DNA from 2 places in the Micromonospora sediminicola genome. Region 2 is predicted to be linked to the other one. Evidence: riboswitches for the same ligand, from Rfam matches in the RefSeq annotation. Region 2 holds a riboswitch; the other holds the start of a gene.
The links. A riboswitch is a leader RNA that binds a small molecule or an ion and turns the genes downstream of it on or off. The one in region 2 is predicted to bind thiamine pyrophosphate.

Region 1: another riboswitch for thiamine pyrophosphate. It lies ahead of GA0070622_RS09565 (ECF transporter S component); the one in region 2 lies ahead of GA0070622_RS06555 (thiamine phosphate synthase).

What each region holds. Positions count from the first base shown of each region.
Region 1 is NZ_FLRH01000003.1:1,895,047-1,901,797, reverse strand. Features, by position in the region: gene GA0070622_RS09575 (sugar isomerase domain-containing protein) at 1-706, opposite strand, end outside; gene GA0070622_RS09570 (alpha/beta fold hydrolase) at 703-1,539, opposite strand; TPP riboswitch at 1,617-1,723, shown strand; gene GA0070622_RS09565 (ECF transporter S component) at 1,797-2,387, shown strand; gene GA0070622_RS09560 (ABC transporter ATP-binding protein) at 2,499-4,085, shown strand; gene GA0070622_RS09555 (energy-coupling factor transporter transmembrane component T family protein) at 4,082-4,882, shown strand; gene GA0070622_RS09550 (hypothetical protein) at 5,181-5,414, opposite strand; gene gndA (NADP-dependent phosphogluconate dehydrogenase) at 5,761-6,751, shown strand, end outside.
Region 2 is NZ_FLRH01000003.1:1,245,888-1,252,638, reverse strand. Features, by position in the region: gene GA0070622_RS06570 (thiazole synthase) at 1-262, opposite strand, end outside; gene thiS (sulfur carrier protein ThiS) at 267-467, opposite strand; gene thiO (glycine oxidase ThiO) at 458-1,588, opposite strand; gene GA0070622_RS06555 (thiamine phosphate synthase) at 1,582-2,208, opposite strand; TPP riboswitch at 2,203-2,314, opposite strand; gene GA0070622_RS06550 (endonuclease domain-containing protein) at 2,434-3,345, shown strand; gene GA0070622_RS06545 (aldo/keto reductase) at 3,959-4,921, opposite strand; gene GA0070622_RS06540 (nucleotidyltransferase domain-containing protein) at 5,190-5,987, opposite strand; gene GA0070622_RS06535 (ABC-F family ATP-binding cassette domain-containing protein) at 5,984-6,751, opposite strand, start outside.

The DNA of each region.
Region 1 (6,751 bases), 650 kb from region 2:
CCGCATTGTGCTCGTCGCCGCCGGTGATGTTGGCGGAAAGGTAGACGGGTGGCCGTTCGCCGGCAGCCAGCAGCCGGGCCACCACCTCGGCGACGATCTGCTGGGCCAGCAGCGCCGCGGTGATCGAGGAGACCGCGCCGACCGCGCCGCCGCCGGGCAGCGGCAGCGTCGCGTCGCCGTACGGGGCGCCGTTGTCCAGCACCACGTCGGCGAAGTCGGCGAGCTTGCGGCCGGACGGGTGCCGGGACGTCATCCGGGCCGAGTGCTGGGCCGACGTGATCGCCACCAGCCCGTGCCCCCGCTCCTTCACGATGGCGGCGAACTCCACCATCGCCCCGTTCACGCCCGAGTTGGAGGCCAGCACGAACACGTCCTGCGGCCGGATCGGGGCCAGCTCGTAGAGGCGGTGCGCCACGGCCGGCTCACGTTCCAGCTTCGGGCCGAGCACGTCGGCCGGCTCCCCGCCCCGCAGCACCAGGTCACGCAGTGCGATGCGGTTGGTGGGGACCAGCCCGCCGGCCCTTCCGGCGATCTCCATGGCGAGCGCCTCGGAGTGTCCGGTGCCGAAGGCGTGCACCACCGCGTCGGCCCGCAGCGCCGTGGCGATCAGGTCGGCCGCCGCGGCCACGTTCCGCCGTTGCTCGGCGGCCACCCGGCCCATCGTCTCGGTCACCACCGCCAGGTAGTCCTCGGCGCTCACCGTCATGCTTCCTCCGCTCCTGTGCACCGGGCGAGGATCGCGGCGGCCAGCGGGCCGGGCGCCTCGTCGGGGATCCAGTGGCTGACGCCGTCGAGCACCAGGAAGCGGTAGTCCCCGGTGACGTGCGCCGCGCACGCCTCGGCGGCCGTCCGGCCGATCGCCACGTCCCGGTCGCTCCAGACGTACGTGGTCGGCACGCCCACCGGTCCGACCGCCTTCATGTCCGTCCCGCTCATCGCCCGGTACCAGTTGAGCGCCGCGGTGAGCGCCTCCGGCTCGCGCATCGGCTCGGCGTAGCGGGCCACCGCGTCGGCGTCCCCCACCCCGCCGAGCAGCCGCCGCAGCGCGGCGCCGCGCAGCGCCAGCAGCACCTTCTCCGCCTTGCCCGGCATCCGGAACAGCGCGATGTAGGCGGACTTCGCCTTCTGCCGGGGGTCGGCGGCGAGCGCGTGGCCCATCGCCGCCGGGTGCGGCACCGAGACCGCGGTCAGCGTCCGCACCCGCTGCGGGTGCGCCGCCGCCAGCCCCCAGGCCACGATCGCGCCCCAGTCGTGGCCGACCAGGTGCGCGCGGGTCACCCCGAGCGCGTCCAGCACGCCGGCCGCGTCGGCCACCAGCTCCGGGATCCGGTACGCCTCGACGGCGGCCGGCCGCGCGCCGGGCGAGTAGCCGCGCTGGTCCAGCGCGTACGTGCGCAGCCCGGCGGCGTGCAGCGCGGGCGTGACCGCGTCCCACTCGCCGGAGTGCTGCGGGAAGCCGTGCAGCAGCAGGACCGGGTCGCCGTCCTCGGGGCCGCCGGTGCGTACCTCGAACGTCAGTCCCCGCGCCTCGACCCGCATGATCACCACCGTAGCCGACAGTTGCCCTGCTGGGCCCGGGGCAGGTGACGGTGCTAGCGTCTGCGACGAGACAACTTCACATCCGACAGGGGAGCGCACAGCGCTGAGAGTGCGGGCCGAGGCCCGCAGACCCTCGAACCTGATCTGGGTAATGCCAGCGCAGGGAGTTCGGTCGACCTCCAGCCGCGCCGCCGTCCGGGCGTTCCGGGCGCGGCGTGCGTCTTCTCCTGGTTCCTCATCTGAACTGGGAGTCCGTCATGAGCCACACCGACAGCAACCGCTGGCGTACGGTCGACATCGTCGTCGCTTCGGTGATCGCCGTCGCCTTCGGCGTCGTCTTCTGGGCCTGGGGCCTGCTCTGGAGCGCCACCGACGCGGCGTTCGCGTTCTTCCCGCCGGCGCAGGCGCTGCTCTACGGCGTCTGGCTGATCCCGGCGGTGCTCGCCGGCCTGATCATCCGCAAGCCGGGCGCGGCGCTCTACTGCGAGACCGTCGCCGCGATCGTCTCCGCGCTGCTGGGCAGCCAGTGGGCGAGCATCGTGATCCTCCAGGGCCTGATGCAGGGCATCGGCGCCGAGCTGGCGTTCGCCGCGTTCCGCTACCGCTCGTTCCGGCTGCCGGTGGCGGTGCTGGCCGGCGCGCTGACCGGCCTGGGCGCGGCGATCTTCGACTTCGTCTACTGGAACAAGGCCTACGAGCTGACCTCCTACCGCATCCCCTACGCCCTGATCACGATCGTCAGCGCCACCGTCGTGGCCGGCCTCGGCGCGCACCTGCTCACCCGGGCCCTGGCGAACACCGGCGTGCTGGACCGCTTCCCCGCCGGCCGCGACCGCGCCCTGGTCTGACCGGTTTCCCGCCATGTTGATCAAGGAGTTCGCGTCGGCGGCGGGCGATATCCCTGACGCGAACTCCTTGATCAACCAGGCTGGGGTCGGAACGGAAGGGGGTGTGCGACGGTGAGCGGGGTGGTTCTCCGGGGGTTCGGGTGGCGGCACGGGGGGCGCCGGGCCTGGGCGGTGCGCGGCGTCGACCTGCGCGTCGAGAGCGGGGAACGGGTCCTGCTGCTCGGCGCCTCGGGGGCCGGCAAGAGCACGCTGCTGGCGGCGCTGGCCGGGCTGCTGCCGGAGGACTCCGGCGAGCAGGAGGGCACCGTCGAGATCGACGGGCTGGACCCGCGCAAGGCGCGCGAACGCGTCGGCGTGGTCTTCCAGGACCCGGAGACCCAGCTGGTGATGGCCCGCTCCGGCGACGACGTCGCGTTCGGGTTGGAGAACCGGGGCGTACCCGCCGAGGAGATCTGGCCCCGGGTGGACGAGGCGCTGCGCCGGGTCGGCTTCCCCTACGACCGGAACCGTCCCACCGCCGCCCTCAGCGGGGGCGAGCAGCAACGCCTCGCCCTGGCCGGCACGCTCGCGCTCCGCCCCGGCCTGCTGCTGCTGGACGAGCCGACCGCCAACCTCGACCCGACCGGCGCCACCCTGATTCGCCGGGCCGTCGCCGACGCGCTCGACCCGGACACCACGCTGATCCTGGTCGAGCACCGGGTGGCCGAGGCGCTGCCGCTGGTCGACCGCGTGGTGGTGCTGGAACCCGGCGGCGGGGTGCGGGCCGACGGGCCGCCCGAGGCGGTCTTCGCCGCGCACGGCGACGCGCTGGCCGCCGCCGGGGTCTGGGTGCCCGGACACACCGTCCCGCCGCGGCACGCCACCACGCCGCCCGGGGAGACCCTGCTCGCCGCCGACCGGCTCGGCCTGCCGCCCCGGCTGACCCCCACGGACCTTCGGGTACGCGCCGGCGAGGCACTCGCCGTCCTCGGCCCCAACGGCGCCGGCAAGTCCACGCTGGCGCTGCTCCTCGGCGGCCTGCTGCGCCCCGGCACCGGTGCGCTCACCGCCTCCGCCGAGCTGGCCGGCCGGGACGCGCGCACTCCCCCGCACCGCTGGCGGGCACCCGCGCTGGCGCGCCGGATCGGTTCGGTGTTCCAGGACCCGGAACACCAGTTCGTCACCGGCACGGTGCGGGACGAGTTGGCGCTCGGCCCACGCCGTACCGGCCGGTCCGAGGCGGACGTCACCGACACCGTGGACGCGCTGCTGCACCGGCTGCGACTGGACCGGTTGGCCGGCGCCAATCCGTACACCCTCTCGGGCGGCGAGGCGCGGCGGCTGAGCGTGGCGACCGCCCTGGCCACCGCGCCCCGCCTGCTGATCTGCGACGAACCCACGTTCGGCCAGGACCGGCGGACCTGGCTGGAGCTGGTCGACCTGCTCGCCGAGCTGCGCGACGCGGGACACGGCGTGGTCGCGGTGACCCACGACGCGGACTTCGTCGCCGCGCTGGCCGACCGGACGCTCACCCTGGACCGCCCGTCCGCGGACCTCGACGGGCCGCGCACGGCCGGGCCCGCCGGCCCGTCGGGTTCCGCCGGCCCGCCCGGTTCCGCCGGCCCGGCCTCGGACGGTCAGGGCGCCAGCGAGTCGGCGGGCCGTCCCGACGCGGACGGGCCGCCGTCACCTCCGACGCGCGGGGCGGGCGCGCCGTGATCGATCTCGAACCGGTCGCCGCGCCCGACGCCCCGCTGGCGCGGCGCAACCCGGTGGCGAAGGTAGCCGCCGCGCTGGTCTTCACGCTCGTGCTGGTGGCGACGCTGGATCCAGTCGCGCCGGCCATCGCCATCGCGATCGAGCTGGCGGTGCTGCCGCTGTTCGGCGTCCGTTACCGGGTGCTGGCCCGCCGGGCCTGGCCGCTGCTGGCCGGAGCCGTGGGCATCCTGGTCACGCTGGTGCTCTTCGCCGCCGACCGGTCCGGCCCGGTGCTGGTCGACGCCGGCCCGGTGCTGGTCACCCAGGGTGTGCTGGTCACGGCGCTCGGCCTGGTGCTGCGCATGCTCGCGGTGGCGCTGCCCGGGATCGTCGTCTTCGCCACCACCGATCCGACCGAGCTGGCCGACGCGCTGATCCAGAACGCCAAGGCACCGGCCCGGTTCGCCATCGGCGCGCTGGCCGCGTTCCGGATGGTGCCGCTGCTGGAACAGGAGTGGCGGATGATCAGCATGGCCCGCCGGGCCCGGGGCGTGGACGCCGGCCGGAACCCGCTGGCGAAGCTGCGGCTGTTCGCGTCGACCGCGTTCGCGCTGCTGGTCGGCGCGATCCGGCGGGGTACCCGGCTGGCGGTGGCGATGGACGCACGGGGCTTCGACGCCGGGACGCCGCGCACGGTGGCCCGGCGGCAGCACTTCACCCGGGCCGACGCCCTGCTGGTGGTCACCGCCGCGCTCCTGGCCGGCGCCGCCCTGACCACGAGCATCCTCCTCGGCACCTTCCGCCCTCTCATCGGCTGACCCACCCCAGCGCAGCCCCACGTGGTCGATCATGAAGTTGGCGGCACTCGGTGCCCGGATTGTCGCCGCCAACTTCATGGTCAACAGCGCTCAACGGAGATCTTGGAAGAAGAGGGCCCTCAGCGGGGCCGCCAGCTTCCAAGATCTCCCCGACGAGGCGGGGCACCGCCTCCCACCCCTGATGGGGCGATCATGAAGTTGGCGGCGTTCGGCGTCCGATTTGTCGCCGCCAACTTCATGATCGACGCCGTTGGGGAGGGTGGAGCCCCGGGCGCGGGCGCGTCCGGGGCTCGGGCGGTCAGCTGCGGCGGAAGGCGTAGAAGCGGGTCTGGCCGGCGCGCTGGCTGCGCCCGGTCACCCGCCCCTGGCGACCGGCGGGCGGGCCGGCCGTGGGCGGCGCCGGGGCCTGCTCCGTCGGCAGGGACACCGGCGTCGACGGCGCCACGGTGAGCGCGTCGAGATCCCTCGGGGTCACCTCCCGCAGCGACGGCGACGGCTTGCGGGACTTCTTCGGGCTGCGCTTCGCGGGCATCCGCGGTCCTCCTGTCTGGCGGGCGCGCCGACCACGGACGCGCCGAGCGGGTACGCCCCGGGTGCGATCCGACCACGACAGACACCGCGAACCACGGCGGCGGGAGAGGATGCGGACGCCCGGAGCAGGACGGGTCCACGGCACGTGCGGCGGTGGACCGGGCTCGGAAGAAGGGCGTCAGTTACGCATGCCGGAAGGCTATCCCGCCCCGAGCCGGTCGCGCATCCGAATTACCGCGGGACGCACCGCCACCGGCCACTCACCCGGCGTCGACGTCCCGGCCCACTCCCCCGGCGACCGCGATACGGTCGCAGCACGGCAGCGAGGACGAGAGGTGGCGGTACGCATGGCACAACAGGCGACGGCGCGGATCGGGGTCACCGGTCTGGCGGTGATGGGTCGCAACCTGGCCCGGAACCTGGCCCGCAACGGTTTCGCCGTGGCGGTGCACAACCGCTCGCCGGAACGCACCCGCAGCCTGGTCGCCGAGCACGGCGACGAGGGCACCTTCGTGCCGTCCGAGTCGCTGGCCGACTTCGTCGGCTCGCTGGAGCGGCCGCGTGCGGTGATCGTGATGGTGAAGGCCGGCGCGCCGACCGACGCCGTGATCGACGAGCTGGTCCCGCTGCTGGAGGAGGGGGACATCGTCGTCGACTGCGGCAACGCGCACTTCGCCGACACCCGCCGTCGGGAGGAGACGCTGCGCGCGCACGGGCTGCACTTCGTCGGCACCGGCGTCTCCGGCGGCGAGGAGGGCGCGCTGCGCGGCCCGAGCATCATGCCCGGCGGCTCGGCGGAGTCCTACCGCAAGCTGGGCCCGATCTTCGAGAAGATCGCCGCGCAGGCCGAGGGGACGCCCTGCTGCCGGCACATCGGCCCGGACGGCGCCGGGCACTTCGTGAAGATGGTGCACAACGGCATCGAGTACGCCGACATGCAGCTCATCGCGGAGGCGTACGACCTGTTGCGGGCCGGCCTGTCGGCGAGCCCGGCGGAGATCGCGGAGATCTTCCGGGAGTGGAACGGCGGCGAGCTGGAGTCCTTCCTCATCGAGATCACCGCCGACGTGCTCGGCCACACCGACGCCGCCACCGGCCGGGCGTTCGTGGACGTGGTGCTCGACCAGGCCGAGCAGAAGGGCACCGGCCGCTGGACCGTGCAGAGCGCGCTGGACCTCGGCATCCCGATCACCGGCATCGCCGAGGCCACATTCGCCCGGTCGCTGTCCGGGCACGCCGACCAGCGTGCGGCCGCCCGCCGGGTGTTCGCCGACGCCGGCGACAAGTGGCAGGTCGACGACCGGGACGCGTTCGTCGAGGACGTCCGCCGGGCGCTGC
Region 2 (6,751 bases):
CCAGGTGCGCGGTCTTCACCGCCTCGACGGCGGTGCGGCAGCCGGCCGTGTTCGGCAGCAGCCGTACGCCGCACCGCTCCACCAGGTCCAGCAGCCCGACCGACCCGCCGGGCGCGGTGTCCACCCGGCGCAGCGCCAGTGTCACCAGCTCGGTGCCGGAGGCGCGGATCGCCTGCTCCAGCACATGCAGGTTGGCCGCGCCGCCGGTGCCGAGGACGAGCCGGGAGCCGAACGAGACCCCGCCGATCTCCAACGTGGACATCCGCTCACCCGCCCTGGGTGGCGCTGAGGACCTCGACCCGGTCGCCGTCGCGCAGCACGCTTGCCGACCAGCCGCCGCGCGGCACCACCTCGCCGTTCACCGCGACCGCGAGCCCGCGCTCCCGGTCGGTGACGGTGCGGACCACCTCGGCGACGGTGACGCCCTCGGGCAGCGTCCGGCCCGTGCCGTTGACGATCAGTTCCACGTGCGCTCCTTCCCGAAGCGGTCCGGGGTGAAGGGGGCGAGCGCGGGATCCGGCTCGCCGGTGACGATCAGCTCGGCGACCAGGTCGGCGGTGACCGGGGTGAGCACGATGCCGTGCCGGTGGTGGCCGGTCGCCACGACCACACCGGGCAGGCCGGGCAGCGGCCCGATGACCGGGGCGTTGTCCGGCGTACCGGGGCGCAGCCCGGCGACGGCCTCCACCAGCTCGTACTCGACGAGTTCCGGCACCAGCTCGGCGGCGGCGCGCAGCAGCGTCAGCACGCCTCCGGCGGTGACCTCGGTGTCCGCGCGCTCCTCGACGGTCGCGCCGACCACCACCTCGCCGCTGTCCCGGGGCACCAGGTAGACCGCCTCGCCGTCGGCGTACCCCCGGATCACGTGCCGGAAGCCCGGCGGGCCGCCGGCGGGCGCGCGGAGTCGCAGCACCTGGCCCTTGACCGGCCGGACCGGCAGGCCGGTCAACGCCGCCGCGCCGCAGCCCGCCGCGACCACGGTGACCCGGGCGTCCACCTCGGACAGCGCGCCGACCCGCACCGGCCGCAGCGCGACGCCGGCCCGCCCGGCCGCCGCGCGCAACGCGGTGACCAGCCGGCGCGGGTCGACCTGGTGGTCGCCGGGCGCCACGGCGCCGCCGCGCACCCGGGTGGCCAGCGCCGGCTCACGGTCGCGCAGCTCCGAGGGGCGCAGCGGCGTGATCGGCAGTGCCAGACCCTGTTGGTACGACCACAGCCGCCGCGCCTCGGCCAGGTCGTCGGCGGTGAGCCCGACGACGAGCGTGCCCTCGGTGCGATGCCCGAGGTCGACGCCGCTCGCCGCGGTCAGCTCCGCGGCGAACGCGGGCCAGCGGGCGGCGGACGAGACCAGCAGCCCGGTCAACTCGTGCTCCCCGAAGTACGCCTCGGCGACCGGCGAGAGCATCCCCGCGGCCACCGAGGAGGCACCCGACCCGGGCCGGTCGTCGTGCACCACCACGCGCAGCCCGCGCTGGGCGCACCGCCACGCGATCGCCCACCCGATCGGCCCGCCACCCACCACCGCCACGTCGGTAAGGAAGGGCCCCCTGTTAACGCCTCCGGTAGAGGAAGGGCCCCTGCTTAACACGTCAGCGCACCGAGCAGCTCGGCGGTGGCCCGGGCCGGGTCGGCCGCCCCGCTGACCGCCCCCACCACCGCCACCCCGTACGCCCCGGCGGCCCGCAGCGCCGGCACGGTGGCGGCGGTCACCCCGCCGATGGCGATCACCGGCACGTCCACCGCCCCGGCGACGGCGCGTACCCCCGCCGGGCCGATCGGCGTGGGCAGGCCGGACTTGGTGGTGGTGGCGTGGCACGGGCCGACGCCCAGGTAACTCGCGCCGGCGGCGACGGCCGCTCGGGCGCCGCCCGGCTCGCGGGCGGTGGCGCCGAGCACGGCGTCCGGGCCGAGCACCCGACGCGCGGCGGCCACCGGCAGGTCGTCCGCCCCGACGTGGCCCCCGGCAGCCACCACCGCCACCGCCACGTGCAACCGGTCGTTGACCAGGCACCGCGCCCCGTACGGCCGGCAGGCGTCGACCACCAGGCGGGCCAGCTCGTACGCCTCCCGGTCGGTGGCGTCGTCCTCCACCCGGACCTGCACGACGAGGTCGGCGCGGGCCACCGGCAGGGCGGCGCGCAGCACGGCGAGCGGGTCACGCCCCGGCCGGGTGTCGGTGATGAGATGCAGTCGTCCCAGGGACGGCACGGCAACGCTCCTCCCTGCGCCGGCATTACCCGGATCAGGTTCGACGGTCGGGGGCTCCCAGCCCCCCTCTCAGCCCGGTCCACACCGGGCTCCCGTGGGTCACTTGCGGCCTACCGTACGACGCCTCCCCCGCCGGACGGAAGACCGGGTGACGTTTTTCCCAGGAACCCGCCGCGCGCCGGATCGGGGCGTACGGTGACCGTCGCGTCACGACACGCTGTGCGGATGCCCGCTCACGCCCGAGCGCCCGGCGGCCTGTCCGCCCTGCCGTTCCGGGGCAGCCGTGCCGTCTCCGAAGGGCTGCTGACCTGGACGATGTTGCGCGGGCCGACATGGGTCCGTCTGCTGCCTGACGTGTACGTGCACCGGGACGGACACCGCGCCGACGACCACCGGATGTGGTGCGAGGCGGTGGCGCTGCGCCTGCCGCCGGGTGCCGCACTGGCGGGACGCAGCGCCGCCTGGCTGTTCCGGGTGGACCTGCTGGGCCGGGACGCGCCGGTGACGGTGCTGCTGCCGCGCCCCGCCCGACTGCGCCCGCACCCGCGTCTGTCGGTCGCCCGGTCCCCGTTGCCCGGTGGGGATCGGACCCGGTTCGGCGGGCTCCCGGTCACCACCACGCTGCGCACCGCGTTCGACCTTGGTCGGCAGGGGTCACGCGCCGACGCGCTGGTCGCCGTCGAAGCGCTGCTCCGCCGCCGGGTGGTGACGCTGCCCGCCCTGCGCTCCTACGCCGCCGACCGACCGGGCTGGCCGGGCGCTCCGCTGCTGCGCGAGGTGCTGGCCCTGGCCGAGCCGTCGAGCGAGTCCCCGATGGAGACCCGCCTGCGGCTGCTCCTCCTCGACGCCGGCCTCGGCCCGCTCGTCGCGCAGCACGAGGTACGCGCGGGCGGGCGCTTCGTGGCCCGGGTCGACCTGGCCTGGCCGGCGCTCCGCCTCGCGATCGAGTACGACGGCGACCACCACCGCGAGCGAGCTCACTTCCGTCGCGACGTGGCGCGCCTGAACGCGCTCCGCGCGGCCGGTTGGGTGGTGCTCCGGTTCACCGCCGACGACGTGTTGCGCCGTCCGGACGCCACCGTCGCCCTGGTCCGCCAGGCACTCGCCGAACGCCTCGCCACCGCACCGCCGCACTGACCCGGTGTCCCCCACGCGCCCACACCCGAATGCCCCGCCCCTCGGCCCCGCCCGACGTGCCGCCCCACCCGACGTGCCGCCGCCGCCCGTCAGCTCTGCCCCGCCCGCCGGGCCCGCCCCGCCCGACGCCCCCGCCCCGCGGTAGGCGGCCAGGTCGAAGTCGTCCGGGCGGTCGTCGCACTCCTCGGACCTGAGGCGCCACGGACGTCAGACCCGCCCGCAGACACCCACAACGTTCCACCCGCCGCCAGGACCGGCCGTGGGTGGAACACCATGGGTGCCTCAGCGCTCGTTTGACACCCATGCCGTTCCACTCACGGTGAGCGCTGGCGCTGAGTGGAACACCATGGGTGTCTGCCTGGCGGCACTCGCCGGTGGATCGCCACGAGAGGTGACGCGTCGCGGGTGGCCACGGCGCAGGCCGCCGTGCTGGAAGGTGGCCACCGAAGGCTGCCACGCTGGAGGGTGGCCGCCGAAGGCTGCCACGCTGGAAGGTCAGCCCGCACCAGGACCGCCACGCGAGGAACGGCCACGCCGTCTCGCTGGCGGACCACCACGCCAACGAGCGACCACGCCGGCGGACCGCGGAGGCGGCCACGCCGGCGGGGATCCGTCAGAGGAGAGCGTCGAGGGCGTCCAGATCCTCGGCGGAGGGCTGCCAGGTGCCCGCCTCGGCGTTGGCGCGTACCTGCTCGGGCGTGGTGGCACCGGCGATCACCGAGGTCACCGCGGGCCGGGCGGCCAGCCCGCCGATGGCCACCTGGAGCATGCTGATCCCGCGCTCGGCCGCGTACGCCTCGATCGCCTCGATGGTGTCCCAGCGCGCGGCGGCCAGCCGCTCGGCGTACCGGCCGCCGCCGGCCAGCCGGCTGCCCGCCGGGGGCGCCTCGTCCCGCTTGTACTTGCCGGTGAGCAGCCCGTTGGCGAGCGGGAAGAACGGCAGCATGCCGAGGCCGAACCGCTCGCAGGCGGGGATCACCTCGTCCTCCACGCCGCGTTCCAGCAGCGAGTAGTGGTTCTGCGCGGAGATGAACCGGGTGCGGCCCTGCGACGACGCGGTCCAGTCGGCGTCGGCGATCTGCCACCCGGCGAAGTTGGAGTTGCCGAGGTAGCGCACCTTGCCGGCGGTCACCAGGTCGTCCAGCGCGGCGAGCGTCTCGTCGATCGGCGTACCCGGGTCCGGCTCGTGCATCTGGTAGAGGTCAATGTGGTCGGTGCCGAGCCGGCGCAGCGACGCCTCGACCGCGCGGGCGATGTAGCGGCGGGCGCCCCGGGCGCCGTGATCCGGCCCGTTCGCGCCGTGCATGTCCATGCCGAACTTGGTGGCGACCACCACGTCGTCGCGACGTCCCTTGAGCGCCTGCCCGAGCAGCTCCTCGGAGCCGCCCTGCGGCTCGCCGTAGATGTCGGCGGTGTCGAAGAAGGTGATCCCGGCGTCGAGCGCGGCGTCCACCACTGCCCGGGTGCCGTCGGTGTCGAGTTTGCGGCCGAAGTTGTTGCAGCCGATGCCGACCACGGACACCACGAGTCCGGAGTCGCCCAGCCGGCGGTAGGTCATCTCACTCACGAGATCCACCCTATGCCCGCGCCCGTGCCGCCACCGGGCGAGCGCCGGGCCGGGTCACCGCCGAGGTGAGTCGTCCGCGGCATCAGCTCCATAGGCCTCCGGCGGACGCCCCGCGCCACGCCGCGCCGCACCGCCACGCCGCCGCCACGCCGCCGCCACGCCACGCCGCCGCCGCGTCACCATCGCCGAACGTCCGCCCGCCCACGCGCCACGCCGCACGACCAGCACCGAACGTCCGCCCGCCCACGCGCCACGCCGCTCGACCGCCGCTGACCGCTCAGCCCAGCACGTCGGCGGCCAGCGCGCGGGCGTCGGCGACCGTCGCCGCCAGCTCCACCGGGGTACGCCCCACCGCGCCGAGCAGCGCGTGCGCCCGGTCGGCGAAGGCCAGCGGCGCGTCCGGCAACCGGCCGGCCGAGGTGATCATGCCCTTCTCGTTGACCAGCCACCGCCCCGCCCGGCCGTGCAGCGCGTGCGCCAGCACCCCGACGACGCGGAACAGGCACCCGGCGACGTAGCCGGCGTCGCCCCCGGCCGCCCCCTTCGCCGCGCCGTCGAGCAGCAGCCCGGTCTCCCAGCCGCCGGCCACCAGCGCGGCGCCGAGCGCGGGCGGGTAGTCGACGGTCTCGGCGCGCAACGCGGTCAGCTCACCGGTCGGGTCGCCGAGCACCTGCCCGAGCGCCACCTCCCCCGCGTACGCGTGCGAGTAGAAGCCGAGCGGATGACCGGCCTGTACCTGCACCGTGTAGTGGCCGGCCCGGCAGTCCGCCCAGATCCGCCGCACGCGGTCCAGGTCCCGGTAGATCCAGTCCACCGCCGCCCCGCCGACGCGCAGCCAGCCGCCGCCGTCGACCCAGGGCCCCCAGTTGCCGGGCGAGGTGAGGTCCACCGGCCCGTCGGCGACCGAGGCGGCCACCGCGCGCAGCGCGGCCAGGTCCGGCTCGCCCCGGTAGTAGAGCCCGAGGTCCCAGTCGGAGTCGGGCCGGTGGTCGCCGCGGGCCCGGCTGCCGCCGAGCGCCACCGCGACCACGCCGTCGACCGCGCACAGCCGGTCGACCAGTCCCTGGTCGATCATCCGACGTCCCAGACCGGTTCCGACGTCTCCACCACGTCGCCGTCGCCGCGGAACAGCACGAACCGGTCGAAGGTCCGGGTGAACCAGCGGTCGTGGGTCACCGCGATCACCGTCCCCTCGAACGCGGTCAGCCCGGCCTCCAACGCCTCGGCGGAGGCGAGGTCGAGGTTGTCGGTGGGCTCGTCGAGCAGCAGCAGCGTCGCGCCGGACAGCTCCAGCAGCAGCACCAGGAACCGGGCCTGCTGGCCGCCGGAGAGCGTCCCGAACCGCTGGTCGCCCTGGCCGGCCAGCTCGTAGCGGGACAGCGCCCCCATGGCCGCGTGCCGGTCCATCCCGGCCCGGTGCTCGTCGCCCCGCCACAGCACCTCGACGAGCGTCTTCTCCATCAGCTCGGGCCGGTCGTGGGTCTGCGAGAAGTGACCCGGCCGGACCCGCGCGCCCAGCCGGACCACGCCGCCGTGCGCGACCGGCGCGAGCGCGGCGGCGCCGTCGACAGGCGTGTTGCCCGGGTCCGGGTCGGTGCCGCCGCGGGCCAGCAGCCGCAGGAAGTGCGACTTGCCGGTGCCGTTCGCGCCGAGCACGGCGACCCGGTCGCCGTACCAGAGTTCCAGGTCGAACGGGTACGTCAGGCCGTCCAGCTCCAACTGCTCGGCGATCACCGCCCGCTTGCCGGTCCGCCCGCCGGTCAGCCGCATCCGGATGTCCTGGTCCTTCGGGGGTACGGGCGGCGGCCCGGCCTCCTCGAACTTGCGCAACCGGGTCTG